Lichenibacterium dinghuense: one gene and its partner. The protein of the gene in region 2 interacts with the protein of the main gene of each other region in a pairwise test. Links are inferred from orthologs where the notes say so. Each region holds a gene or a part of one and is shown on either strand. Other genes may lie near its edges.

Region 1 (5,898 bases), 3.7 Mb from region 2 along the record:
ATGGCGGGAGATCGGTGACCCGGGGCTCGGAAAGGCGGCGTCCATGCAGCGCCCGTTGATGTTGGCGGCCTTCGGCGCGGTCGCGGCCCTGGGTGCGGCCGCGGCTGGCGGCGCGCTGTGGTACGAGCGGCCGACGCGGCTGACCGTGGCGGTGTCCCAGAACGACGAGCCGGACCGCGCGCTGATCGACTCCGCCGCGCGCCTCCTCAAGCGGAGCCACAACCCGGCGCGCCTGCAGATCCAGCTCGTCGAGGACGCCAAGGCGGCCTCTGAGGCGGTGGACGCCCGCCGGGCCGACCTCGCGGTGATCCGCACCGACGTGGCGATCCCCGGCGACGCGCAGACCGTGGTGATCCTGCACCGCGACTCGGCCGTGCTGGTGGCCCCGGCGTCGAGCGGCATCAAGACGGTGGCGGACCTGCCGGGGCACACGGTCGGCGTGCTGCGCATGGGGGCCGGGAACCTCAGCCTGCTCGCCAACGTCCTGGCGGAGGCCGACCTCAAGCCGGACAGCGTCGCCACGGTGCAGCTCAAGCCCGACGAGATCGAGGCCGCGCTGCGCTCGCACCGGATATCGGCCGTGATGGCGGTCGACGTGCTGTCCAACTCGGCCCTGCGCGCCATCGTGCGGACCGTGTCGACGATCGACCCGCCGCCCGCCGCGGCTCCCCCTCCCCCGGCTCCGGCCAAGGCGGGCGCCAAGCCCGCGGCGAAACCCGCCAAGGGCAAGGCTCCCCCGGCCGCCAAGCCGGCCAGGATCGCCAAGGCCGACAAGGGCGACGACGAGGAGGAGGACGACGAGGCGGAGCCCGCAAAGGGCACCGTGGTCTTCCTGCCCATCTCCGAGGCCGAGGCCATCGCGTCGCGCTCGCCCGCCTACGAGAAGACCGAGGTGCTGCGCGGCATCTTCGGCGGGACGCCGCCCCGGCCGGGCAAGGACTACGACACGCTCAGCATCACCCACCGGCTCGTCGCCAACGAGAACGTGTCGCAGGACCTCGTCGCGGGGCTGACACGCTTCTTCCTGACCGAGAAGGGCCCGATCGCCGCGACGGCGCCGATCGCCATGCGGATCGAGGCGCCGAGCACCGACAAGGGCGCGTCCCTGCCCGTCCACGCCGGATCCGCGGCCTATATCGACGACGACGAGCAGACCTTCTTCGATAAATACAGCGACATGATCTACATCGGCGCCATGCTGCTCGGCGTGCTGGCGTCCGGCGTCACCGCCGTGATGGGGCGGCTCAGCGGCACCCGCACGCCGCAGCTCGAGCTCGACGTCGCCCGCCTGATCGCCCTGATGGGGGAGGCGCGCGCCGCCGCGTCGAGCGAGGAGCTCGACGCGCTGCAGGGCGAGGCCGACCAGTTGATGGCGCGGGCGCTCGACGGCTCGCTGCCGCGCGTCGACGACCGGCGCCTCGCGGCCTTCGGGATGGCGCTCGACCAGGTGCGGGCCGCGGTGCGCGACCGCCGCGCGCAGATCGGCCTGGCGCCGAAGCCGGCCGAGATCGTCGTGATGCCGCTCGCCGCCGAATAGCAGCGCGGACGCGAAAAAGGGCGCCCCGTGAGGGACGCCCCTGCCTCGATCGCGCGGTCGCGCCCGCCGGTCAGGCGACCTTGGACTCCACGACCTTCGGCGCGCGGGCGTTGGTGCCGATGGCGATCTGCCGGGGCTTCTGAGCCTCGGGGATCTCGCGCACGAGGTCGACGTGGAGCAGGCCGTGCTCCAGGGCGGCGCCCGTCACCTGGACGTGGTCGGCGAGCTGGAAGCGGCGCTCGAAGGCGCGGGCCGCGATGCCCTGGTAGAGCACTTCGGTCTTCGGCGTCTCGGACGCATCGGTCTTGCGGGCGCCGCGGATCAGGAGGACGTTCTCGCGGGTCTCGATCGACAGATCATCCTCGGAGAATCCCGCCACGGCGACGGAGATACGATAGGCGTTCTCGCCGGTCCGCTCGATGTTGTAGGGCGGATAGGTCTGGGCCGAGGCGTCCACGCCCGACATCTGGTCGAGGATCGTGAACAGCCGGTCGAAGCCGACGGTGGAACGGTAAAGGGGGGAAAGATCGTACTGGCGCATCTGAACACATCCTCACTGGAGCGACATGCGATCCCGGCGTTGCTGGCCGGAACCTCTCGAAATCACGCGTCCGTTGTGGCCCGCGTGCCCCTGATGTGGTGACGGTCCTTGCCCCCGCAAGAGGAGCCGAGATCGGCATCTCACTTTTTCGTGAGCCGGGGCGGCGGTGACGGGATCGCCACGCCGCGCGGAGCCGTGGGTCGACCGGCAGAGGGAAGAGGTCGCCGCGGAGGCGCTGTCGCATCTTTGCCACGCGCGGGCTCCGAAACGCCGCGATGGGCGGGGACGCCGCCGCGGCGCCCTGATGCGGACACGCTGGCGGCGTCGAAGCGGCCTCCGCGGGGCAGACCTGCCGCAGCGGAATGAACCGATGGCCGTCGCCGCGCATTCTGCCCGCGACCATCGTCTGGAGTACGGATCATGACCACCATCAAGAAGATCGCTGCGGCGGCCGCCGTCGCCACCCTGGCCCTCGCCGCCAGCGACCTGTCGGCCTCGGCCCAGAGCAGCCTCACCAACGGCCCGAACGGCATGCAGCCCAACACGCTGTCCTCCGACCAGGCGACCGGCATCAACGGCTACGCGCCGAGCCGCGCCGTCTACCGCCGCCCGGTCCGCACCGTGCGCTCGGCCGAGGCCAGCCGCCGTCCGCTCACCGTGCGCCGCACCGTCGCCGCCGAGGCTCCCGTCGTGGTGGCCCCCGCGCCGATCGGCAACACCGGCCCCGGCACCCTCATCACCGGGCCGCTCGGCTTCGCCAGCAACGTCGTGTCGCTGCCGTTCCGCGCCATCAACGGCATCTTCCCGGCCACGGGCAGCGTCGCGCAGAACCCGCTCGTCCTCATCGGCGCCCCGCTGCGCGCCATCGGCGACATCGTCCAGGTGCCGTTCCGCGTGATCGGCGCCCCGTTCGGCGGCACCACGATCGCGACCTACTGATCGAGCGATCATCGGCGTTCGGGAGGGCGGGGGCGCGAGCCTCCGCCCTTTCGCGTTCGGGGCCCACAGGCCGCCGAAGCCTCGGCCGCCCGTCCTTAGCCCGCGCGGGGGCGGACGGGCCGAATGTGCGAGGGAGTCAGCCCGGCGCGTAGACCGTCACGGCGTCGTGCAGCACGCGGAACACCGCGGGCGTGCGGGTGACGATCTCGCCGTCGGCGTTGACCGACCGCTCGCGATGCGCCGTCACGCGGATCTCGGAGCCGTCGAGGGTTCGGATCTCGGTCCAGTCCCGCGTCTGCCCGCTGCGCAGCGCGGGCAGCAGCAGCAGGAGCTTCCACACGCTGCCGACCTCGAGGCTGTAGACGTCGAGCCGGCCGTCGTCGATCTCGGCGTCGTGGCTCACCGTCATGCCGCCGCCGTAGTGCCGCCCGTTCCCCACCGCGAGGTGCACGGTGCGCGAGGCGTGGCGCTCGCCGCCGATCTCGATGTCGACGTGGAACGGCCGCAGGCGACGGATCACGCGCAGGCCCGCCACCGCGTAGCCGAGCGGGCCCCACCGCTTCTTGGCGTCGGCCGTCAGCGCGTGGGTGAGGTCGACCCCGAAGCCGAGGCTCGCGACGTTGAAGTAGGGGTGACCGTTCACCTCGCCGAGGTCGATGCGGCGCGTGCGGCCCGCCGCGATGGCCGCGACGGCCCCGTCGAGGTCGGGGGGCAGGCCGAGCGTGCGGGCGAGGTCGTTGGCGGTGCCGAGCGGCAGCACGCCGAGCGGCAGCCCCGTCGCGATGAGGCCGGGGGCGGCGGCGTTGATGGTCCCGTCCCCGCCGCCCACCACCACGAGGTCGACCTCGCCTTTCGCGTCGCGGATGCGGCGCGACACGTCCTCGCGCGAGCGCGTGTGGCCGCGCGTGACGGCGAGGCCGGCGGCGGCGAGGGCCGCCTCGGCCTCGTCGCCGCGCTCGCGGCCCGAGCGGCTGTGCTCGTTGACGATCAGCAGGGCGCGGCGGGACGAGGGGTCGGCGGGGGGAGTCATGGCGTCCAGGGGTCGGGCGCGGGCGGGGCGCCGCGCCCCCGTGAACCCGCGGCGAGGCCCCTTTGTGCCCGCCTCAGGCCCAACGTGACGGAAGCTTCATGGACCGGCGACGCCGGACCGCGCCCCGCCGCGCACCGCCTCGATCACCGCGGAATAGTCGAGCCCCGCCCCTCCCCCCGCCGCGAAGGCCGCGAAGATGTCGCGCGCGTGGCGGCCGAGCGCCGTGTCGGCGCCGACGCTCTCGGCCGCGTCGCGCGCCAGCGTCAGGTCCTTCAGCATCAGGGCCGTGGCGAAGCCGGGCCTGTAGCCCCGGTTGGCGGCGCTGCCCGGCACCGGCCCCGGCACGGGGCAGTGGTTCGTCAGCGCCCAGCACTGGCCGGACGAGGTGGACGCGACGTCGAACAGCGCCTGGTGGTCGAGGCCGAGCCTCTCGGCCAGCACGAAGGCCTCGGAGATGCCGATCATCGAGATGCCGAGGATCATGTTGTTGCACATCTTGGCGGCCTGGCCGGCGCCGGGGCCGCCGCAGGCCACCACGCGCCGGCCCATGCTGGCCAGGAACGGCCGCGCGCGCTCGACCGCCTCGGGCGTGCCGCCGGCCATGAAGGTGAGCGTGCCGGCCTCGGCGCCGGCGACGCCGCCCGACACCGGCGCGTCCACGGCCATCATCCCCCGCTCCGCCGCGAGATCGTGGGCGCGGCGGGACGAGGCGACGTCGACCGTCGAGGAGTCGATGAACAGCGCGCCCGTGGGCGCAGCGGCCACGAGACCGCCCTCGTAGGCCTCGACGAGGTGGTCCCCCGCCGGCAGCATCGTCACGACGACCTCGGCGCCGTCCGCCGCGGCGGCCGCCGACGGGGCGACCGCCATGCCGATCGCGCGCGCGGCATCGAGGGCGGCGGGGCTGAGGTCGAAACCCGTGACGGTGTGGCCGGCCTTGAGGAGGTTCGCCGCCATGGGCGCGCCCATGTTGCCGAGCCCGATGAACGCGATCGCCGCCATGGTGTTTCTCCCCTGCCGGAGCAGTTGACCGGCTGACGCGGCCGCGGTCAATTCCGGCCCCGGCGGCGGCGGGGCTCCGAACTCAGGTCGACGGTGCCGCTTCGCCCTTCTCCCCTCTGGGGAGAAGGTGGCGCGAAGCGCCGGATGAGGGGTCGCGACAGGTTCGACATGCGACGCAGGGTCGACATCTGGTCGATGCGGCGCGCGTCCCACCCTCATCCGTCGCCGCTTCGCGGCGCCACCTTCTCCCGCCAGCGGGAGAAGGGCGCTCCCGGCGGCCCTGCGTTGACCTGAGTTCGGAGCTCTGCCGGCGGCGGCGGGATACGAGCCCGATCGGCGACGGATTCGCCCCGCCCCCCCCCAAGGCGCGTCCGGGCCCGCGGTCACGGCCATCCCTCCCTGCGCTCGCCCCGCCCGGCGCGCAGCGCGCCGACGAGGTCGCGCGGCGCGGGATGGCCGTCCGGTCCCGCCGGCCAGCCCTCGCGCTGACGCGCGCGGTCGCCGTCGGTCTCCTCGGTCTGGTCGTGGAACAGGACCTGCGTGGTGGGATAGGGCAGGTCGATGCCGGCGCCCTGCAGCGCTTCCTTGACGGCCTGGAGCACGCGGTCGCGGCTCGCCACCACGTCGGCGCGGCGCGGCGGCTCGATCCACCAGCGGATGCGCAGGTTCACGCTGGAGCCGGCGAGGTCGACCACCAGCACCTCCGGGGCGGGCTCGTCCATCACCTCCTCGACGCCGCGCATCGCCTCCAGAACGATGGCCCGGGCGCGGTCCACGTCGTCGCCGTAGCCGATGCCGACGTCGTATTGCAGGCGGCGGTGCGAATAGGCGGTGTCGACCGTGACGGAT
Region 2 (5,781 bases):
CGCGCTGGGCGACGAGGAGGCGAGCGCGATGCGGAGGCCGCGCGCCCGCAGCGCGCGGAACAGGTCGCCGCAGCCCGGAAAGCCCTTCACGCGGTCGAGGTAGTCGGCGCGGAAGATGTCGCCGCGGTCGCGCTCGATCTTCGGACCGATTTTCTTCAATTGCGCTTGGTCGAGGAACTCCGGCATCAGCTGGTCGCCGCCCTTGCCGATCTGCGAGCGGAGCGCCGCGAAGGCGATGTCGTGGCCGTGGCGCGCGAAGGCGCGCTCCCAGGCTTCGGCGTGGAAGTCGACGCTGTCGACCAGCGTCCCGTCGACGTCGAAGATGACGGCCTCGATCATGTACTGCGACCCTCGTGTGACGAGGGCGAACGGAGGCCCGCTTACGGGAGTTCCGCGCGGATGCGCTCCGCCAGCGCGCCCAGCACCTCGGGCTTCGCCGTCGGCCCCTCGTGGGGGCGCATCGGCACGCCCTCGCGGCGCGGCAGGAGGTGGAAGTGAAGGTGGAACACCGTCTGCCCGGCCGTGGCCTCGCTGAACTGCATCAGCGTGAGGCCGTCGGCCTTCAGCGCCGCGACGGCGGCGCGCCCGATCCGCTGCACGCGCGGCATCAGCGCCGACAGGGCGGCGGGGTCCGCATCGAGCAGGGTGCGCGAGGGCGACTTGGCGATGACGAGGACGTGACCCTCGACCTGGGGCATGATGTCCATGAAGGCGAGGCACACCTCGTCCTCGTAGACCTTCGTGCAGGGGATCTCGCCGCGCAGGATCCTGGCGAAGATGTTGGCGTCGTCGTAGGCCGGCATCGGTCCTCCCCGTCGTGCGGCGGGCCCGGCGTCAGGGTCCGCCTGCCTGCGATCAGCGCTCGCTGATCGGGCCGTAGTCGCGCTGGGCGTAGCCCGTGTAGAGCTGGCGGGGGCGGCCGATGCGCTGGCCCGGATCCTCGATCATCTCCTTCCACTGGGAGATCCAGCCCACCGTGCGCGCCACGGCGAACAGCACGGTGAACATCGACACCGGGAAGCCGAGCGCCTTCAGCGTGATGCCGGAGTAGAAGTCGACGTTCGGGTAGAGCTTCTTCTCGATGAAGTACTCGTCCGACAGGGCGATGCGCTCCAGCTCGACGGCGACGTCGAGCAGCGGGTCGTCCTTGATGCCCATCTCGCTCAAGACCTCGTGGCAGGTCTTCTGCATGATCTTGGCGCGGGGATCGTAGTTCTTGTAGACGCGGTGGCCGAAGCCCATCAGACGGAACGGGTCGTTCTTGTCCTTGGCGCGCTTCACGAACTCGGGGATGCGGTCGACCGTGCCGATCTCGGCCAGCATCTTCAGCGCCGCCTCGTTGGCGCCGCCGTGCGCCGGCCCCCACAGGCAGGCGATGCCGGCCGCGATGCAGGCGAAGGGGTTCGCCCCCGACGAGCCGGCGAGCCGCACCGTCGAGGTGGAGGCGTTCTGCTCGTGGTCGGCGTGCAGGATGAAGATGCGGTCGAGCGCGCGCGACAGCACCGGATTGACCTTGTACTCCTCGCACGGCACCGCGAAGCACATGCGCAGGAAGTTCGACGTGTAGTCGAGGTCGTTCTTCGGGTAAACGAAGGGCTGGCCCACCGTGTACTTGTAGGCCATGGCGGCCAGCGTCGGCATCTTGGAGATCAGCCGGATCGACGCGATCATCCGCTGCTGCGGGTCCGAGATGTCGGTCGAATCGTGGTAGAAGGCCGACAGCGCGCCGACGCAGCCCGTCATGACCGCCATCGGATGGGCGTCGCGGCGGAAGCCGGCGAAGAAGCGCGCCATCTGCTCGTGCACCATCGTGTGGCGCGTGACGTTGTAGTCGAACTCGGCCTTCTGGGCCTTGGTGGGCAGCTCGCCGTAGAGCAGCAGGTAGCAGCTTTCGAGGAAGTCGCCGTGCTCGGCCAGCTGCTCGATCGGGTAGCCGCGGTACAGCAGCACGCCCTCATCGCCGTCGATGTAGGTGATCTTGGACTCGCAGCTCGCCGTCGAGGTGAATCCCGGATCGTAGGTGAACATGCCGGTCTGGCCGTACATCTTGCCGATGTCGAGCACGGCAGGCCCGATCGTGCCCTCCTTGAGGGGCAGGTCGATCGCCTTGGTGTCGACCAGCAGTTTGCCAGGATTCTGCGTCATGGGGGAGCCTCAGCGAGGGAGGGGGCAGGCCGGAGGGGACGAGTCGCGTGGGGCCCCGGGTGGCCTTGTGCGTTGCACCAAAGCTAAATGATCGGCACCTTGCGTCAAGCCGCGCCGCCGGCGGGCCCGTCGCTGGTGCACCGCATCATGGGGCCGTGCCGGCCGCGTCCCGCAGGCGGCCGAGGCTCTCGTCGCGGCCCAGCACGTCGAGCACGTCGAAGATGCCGGGCGAGGTCGAGCGGCCGGTCAGCGCCGCCCGCAGCGGCTGCGCCACCTGCCCGAGCTTGGCGCCGGTGGCCTCCGCCTCGGCCCGGACGGCGCCCTCGGTCGCGGCGGCGCTCCAATCGTTCAGCCCTTCCAGGCGGGGCAGCAGGCCGCGCAGCACGCCGGCGCCCTTGGCGAGGATGTCGGTCGCCTTGGCGTCCATGGCGAGGGGGCGCTCGGCGAACAGGAACATGGCGCCGTCGAGCAGTTCCACCAGGGTCTTCGCGCGCTCCTTCAGCCCCGGCATGGCGGCGAGCAGCTTGGACCGCATCGCGCCGTCGAGCTTGGCCGCGATCGCGTCCCCGCCCGGCAGGTGCGGCAGCGTGGCGATCAGCGCCTCCACGAGATGCGCGTCGTCGGCGCCGCGGATGTAGTGGCCGTCCATGTTCTCGAGCTTGGCGAAGTCGAAGCGCGACGGGGAGCGCCCGACGCCGCCGAGGTCGAAGGCCGAGACCATCTCGTCGGTGGTGAAGAACTCGCGGTCGCCCTGGCTCCAGCCGAGGCGCAGGAGGTAGTTGCGCAGCGCTTCCGGCAGGTAGCCCATGGCGCGGTACTGCTCGACGCCGAGCGCGCCGTGGCGCTTCGACAGCTTGGCGCCGTCGGCCCCGTGGATGAGCGGGATGTGCGCCATGGCGGGCACGGACCAACCGAGCGCCTCGTAGATCTGCATCTGGCGGGCCGCGTTGGTCAGGTGGTCGTCGCCGCGGATGATCTGCGTCACGCCCATGTCGTGATCGTCCACCACCACGGCCAGCATGTAGGTCGGCGAGCCGTCCGAGCGCAGCAGCACGAGGTCGTCGAGGTCCTTGTTGGCCCAGGTGACGGTGCCCTGCACGCCGTCGTGCAGCACGGTGGAGCCGTCCTGCGGCGCGCGCAGCCGGACCACCGGCCTGACGCCGGCGGGCGCCTCGGCCGGGTCGCGGTCGCGCCAGCGGCCGTCGTAGCGCGGCGGCCTCTTCTCGGCGCGGGCGAGCTCGCGCATCTCGTCGAGCTCGGCGGGCGTGGCGTAGCAGCGGTAGGCGCGGCCCTGCTCCAGCAGCGCCTCCACGGCCTCGCGGTGCCGCTCGGCGCGGCTCGCCTGATAGACGACCTCGCCGACCCAATCGAGGCCGAGCCACCTGAGGCCGTCCAGGATCGCGTCGATGGCGGCCGTCGTCGAGCGCTCGCGATCGGTGTCCTCGATGCGCAGCAGCATCGTGCCGCCGTGGCGGCGGGCATGGAGCCAGTTGAACAGGGCCGTGCGGGCGCCGCCGATGTGGAGGAAGCCCGTCGGCGACGGCGCGAAGCGCGTGATCACGGGCTCGGACATGGGCGGAAGCAACTTATAGTTGGAACGGATCGGGAACCGGGGGGCCGTGACCCTTGCCCGGGCGGCCGCGCTCTAACATGAAGGTTCGATCACCACAAAGGGCGGGAGGCCGCCGTGCCGAACGCGTTCCGGGGTGGCGGTTCGGCCGGGGTGGCGCAGGGCGCCTGGCCGCGCCGGGCCGCCGCCCTGTCGGCGCGGCTCGGCGGCCTGTCGCTGGCCCGGTCCTGGGCGGAGGAGTGGGACGAGCGCCGCCCCTTCCTGTGGCTTCCCGTCGCGGCCGGCGCCGGCGTCTTCCTGTATCTCGCCGCCGAGCGCGAGCCCGTGCTGTGGCTGCCGCTCGCGGCCCTGGCGCTGTGCGTGGGCGCCTGCGTGGCCCTGCGCGGCCGGCCGGGGCCGCTCGGCGCGGCCCTGCTGGCGCTGGCGCTGGTCGGCGGCTTCGTGTCGGCCGAGCTTCGGGCCCGCGCGGTCGCAACGCCCATGCTGGACCGCGTCCGCATCCTCAAGCTCACCGGCACGATCGAGGAGGTGGACCTCCGCCCGGCCGGGGCGCGCGTCCTGCTCGCCGTGACGGGCGCCGACGGCATCGACGCCGCCCGCGTGCCGCGCCGGGTGCGCCTGACGACGAAGCGCCTCGGCGACCTCGCGGCCGGCTCCGCCGTCGCCGTCACGGCGCGGCTGCTGCCGCCGGCCCGCGCCGCGGCCCCCGACGAGTACGACTTCGCCCGCGACGCCTTCTTCTCCGGGATCGGCGCGGTCGGCACGGCGCTGGGACGGATAGCGCCGACCGCGGCCGGGGACGACTCCGGCTGGGCCGCGCGGCTCCACCGCGCGGTGGACCGCGCCCGCAACGCGCTGGCCATCAGGGTCAGCGCGGTGGTGGGCGACGGCGACACCGGCGCGATCGCGGCCGCCATGGTGACGGGCAAGCGCGACCTCCTGTCCGCGGAAGGGCGCGAGGTGATCCGCGAGGCCGGCATCTTCCACATCATCACGATCGCGGGCGTGCAGATGACGCTGGTGGCGGGGCTGCTCTTCGGCGCCGTCCGCCGCCTGCTGGCGCTGAGCCCCGAGCTGGCGCTGCGCCGTCCCATCAAGGCCTGGGCGGCCGGGGTCGCGCTTCTGGGCGCCGTCGCCTACGACATCGGCACGGGCTCGCGCGTCGGCACGCAGCGGGCGCTGTTCATGACGGCGATCATGCTCGCCGCCGCCATCGCCGGGCGCCGGGCGCTGACCATGCGCAACCTCGGCTTCGCGGCGCTCCTCGTCGTCGCCATCGAGCCCGAGCAGGTCGCGGGCGCGAGCTTCCAATTGTCCTTCGCGGCCGTGTCGGCGCTCATCGCCGTGCAGGAGGCGCGCACCCGCCGCGCGCCGGACGACCTCTTCGCCGAGCCGAAGCCCCGCGCCCCGCGGGCGCCGCCCTGGCGCGGGCGCGCCGGCCGCGCCGCGGCCTCGGTGCTGCACCTCCTGACCGCGACGGTCTTCGCCACGCTGGCGACGGCCTCCTTCATGGCGGCGGAGTTCCACGAGCTGAGCCCCTACGTCTTCGTCGGCAACCCGCTGACGCTGGCGATGATCGAGTTCTTCGCCGTGCCGGGCGCGCTGCTCGGCACCCTGCTCTACCCGCTCGGGCTCGACGCGCCGGTGTGGCACTGGGTCGGCTGGGGCATCCGAGCCGTGCTGTGGGTCGCGCGCATCCTCGGCGCGGCCCCGATGTCGACGCTGCACCTGCCCGCCTTCGTGCCCTGGGCCCTGCCCTGCCTCGCGCTGGCGCTGCTGTCGGTCGTGATCTGGCGGACGGCGCTCCTGCGCCTCACCGCCGTGCCGCTCCTCGCCCTCGGGCTGACCGGCGCCGCCTGCGGGCCGAGCGCCGACCTGATCGTGGCGCCGACCGGCGACGCCCTGGCGGTCCGGGGGCCCGACGGCACGCTCGGCACGCTCGGGCGCGCCTCCGGCTTCACGGCCGCGCAGTGGCTGCGCGCGGACGGAGACGCCCGCGACGCCGAGGCGCTCGGCAAGGCGGCGCTGGTCGCACCCGGGGCGCGCTGCGACCGGCTCGGCTGCAC

The links.
Region 1: the proteins of gltA (region 2) and L7N97_RS17965 interact in binary tests that used the Escherichia coli proteins (3 or more experiments, as listed by UniProt). The link is inferred for Lichenibacterium dinghuense from one-to-one orthologs.

What each region holds. Positions count from the first base shown.
Region 1 is NZ_JAJLMN010000001.1:3,759,637-3,765,534, reverse strand. Bases 2,101-5,033 are described here. They hold L7N97_RS17965 (lipid kinase), read right to left. Parts: upstream 4,048-5,033; coding sequence 3,154-4,047; downstream 2,101-3,153. Other genes in these bases: mmsB (3-hydroxyisobutyrate dehydrogenase), read right to left, coding at 4,144-5,033; L7N97_RS17970 (hypothetical protein), read left to right, coding at 2,499-3,017. In the rest of the region: L7N97_RS17980 (ABC transporter substrate-binding protein), read left to right, coding at 44-1,537; L7N97_RS17975 (Hsp20 family protein), read right to left, coding at 1,608-2,078; more of mmsB, read right to left, coding at 5,034-5,049; L7N97_RS17955 (mechanosensitive ion channel family protein), read right to left, coding at 5,433-5,898. UniProt on the Escherichia coli protein: In vitro phosphorylates phosphatidylglycerol but not diacylglycerol; the in vivo substrate is unknown.
Region 2 is NZ_JAJLMN010000001.1:22,295-28,075, forward strand. What follows is about bases 1-2,816. They hold gltA (citrate synthase), read right to left. Parts: upstream 2,146-2,816; coding sequence 856-2,145; downstream 1-855. Other genes in these bases: L7N97_RS00105 (HAD family hydrolase), read right to left, coding at 1-339; L7N97_RS00110 (HIT family protein), read right to left, coding at 381-803; gltX (glutamate--tRNA ligase), read right to left, coding at 2,291-2,816. In the rest of the region: more of gltX, read right to left, coding at 2,817-3,718; L7N97_RS00125 (ComEC/Rec2 family competence protein), read left to right, coding at 3,833-5,781.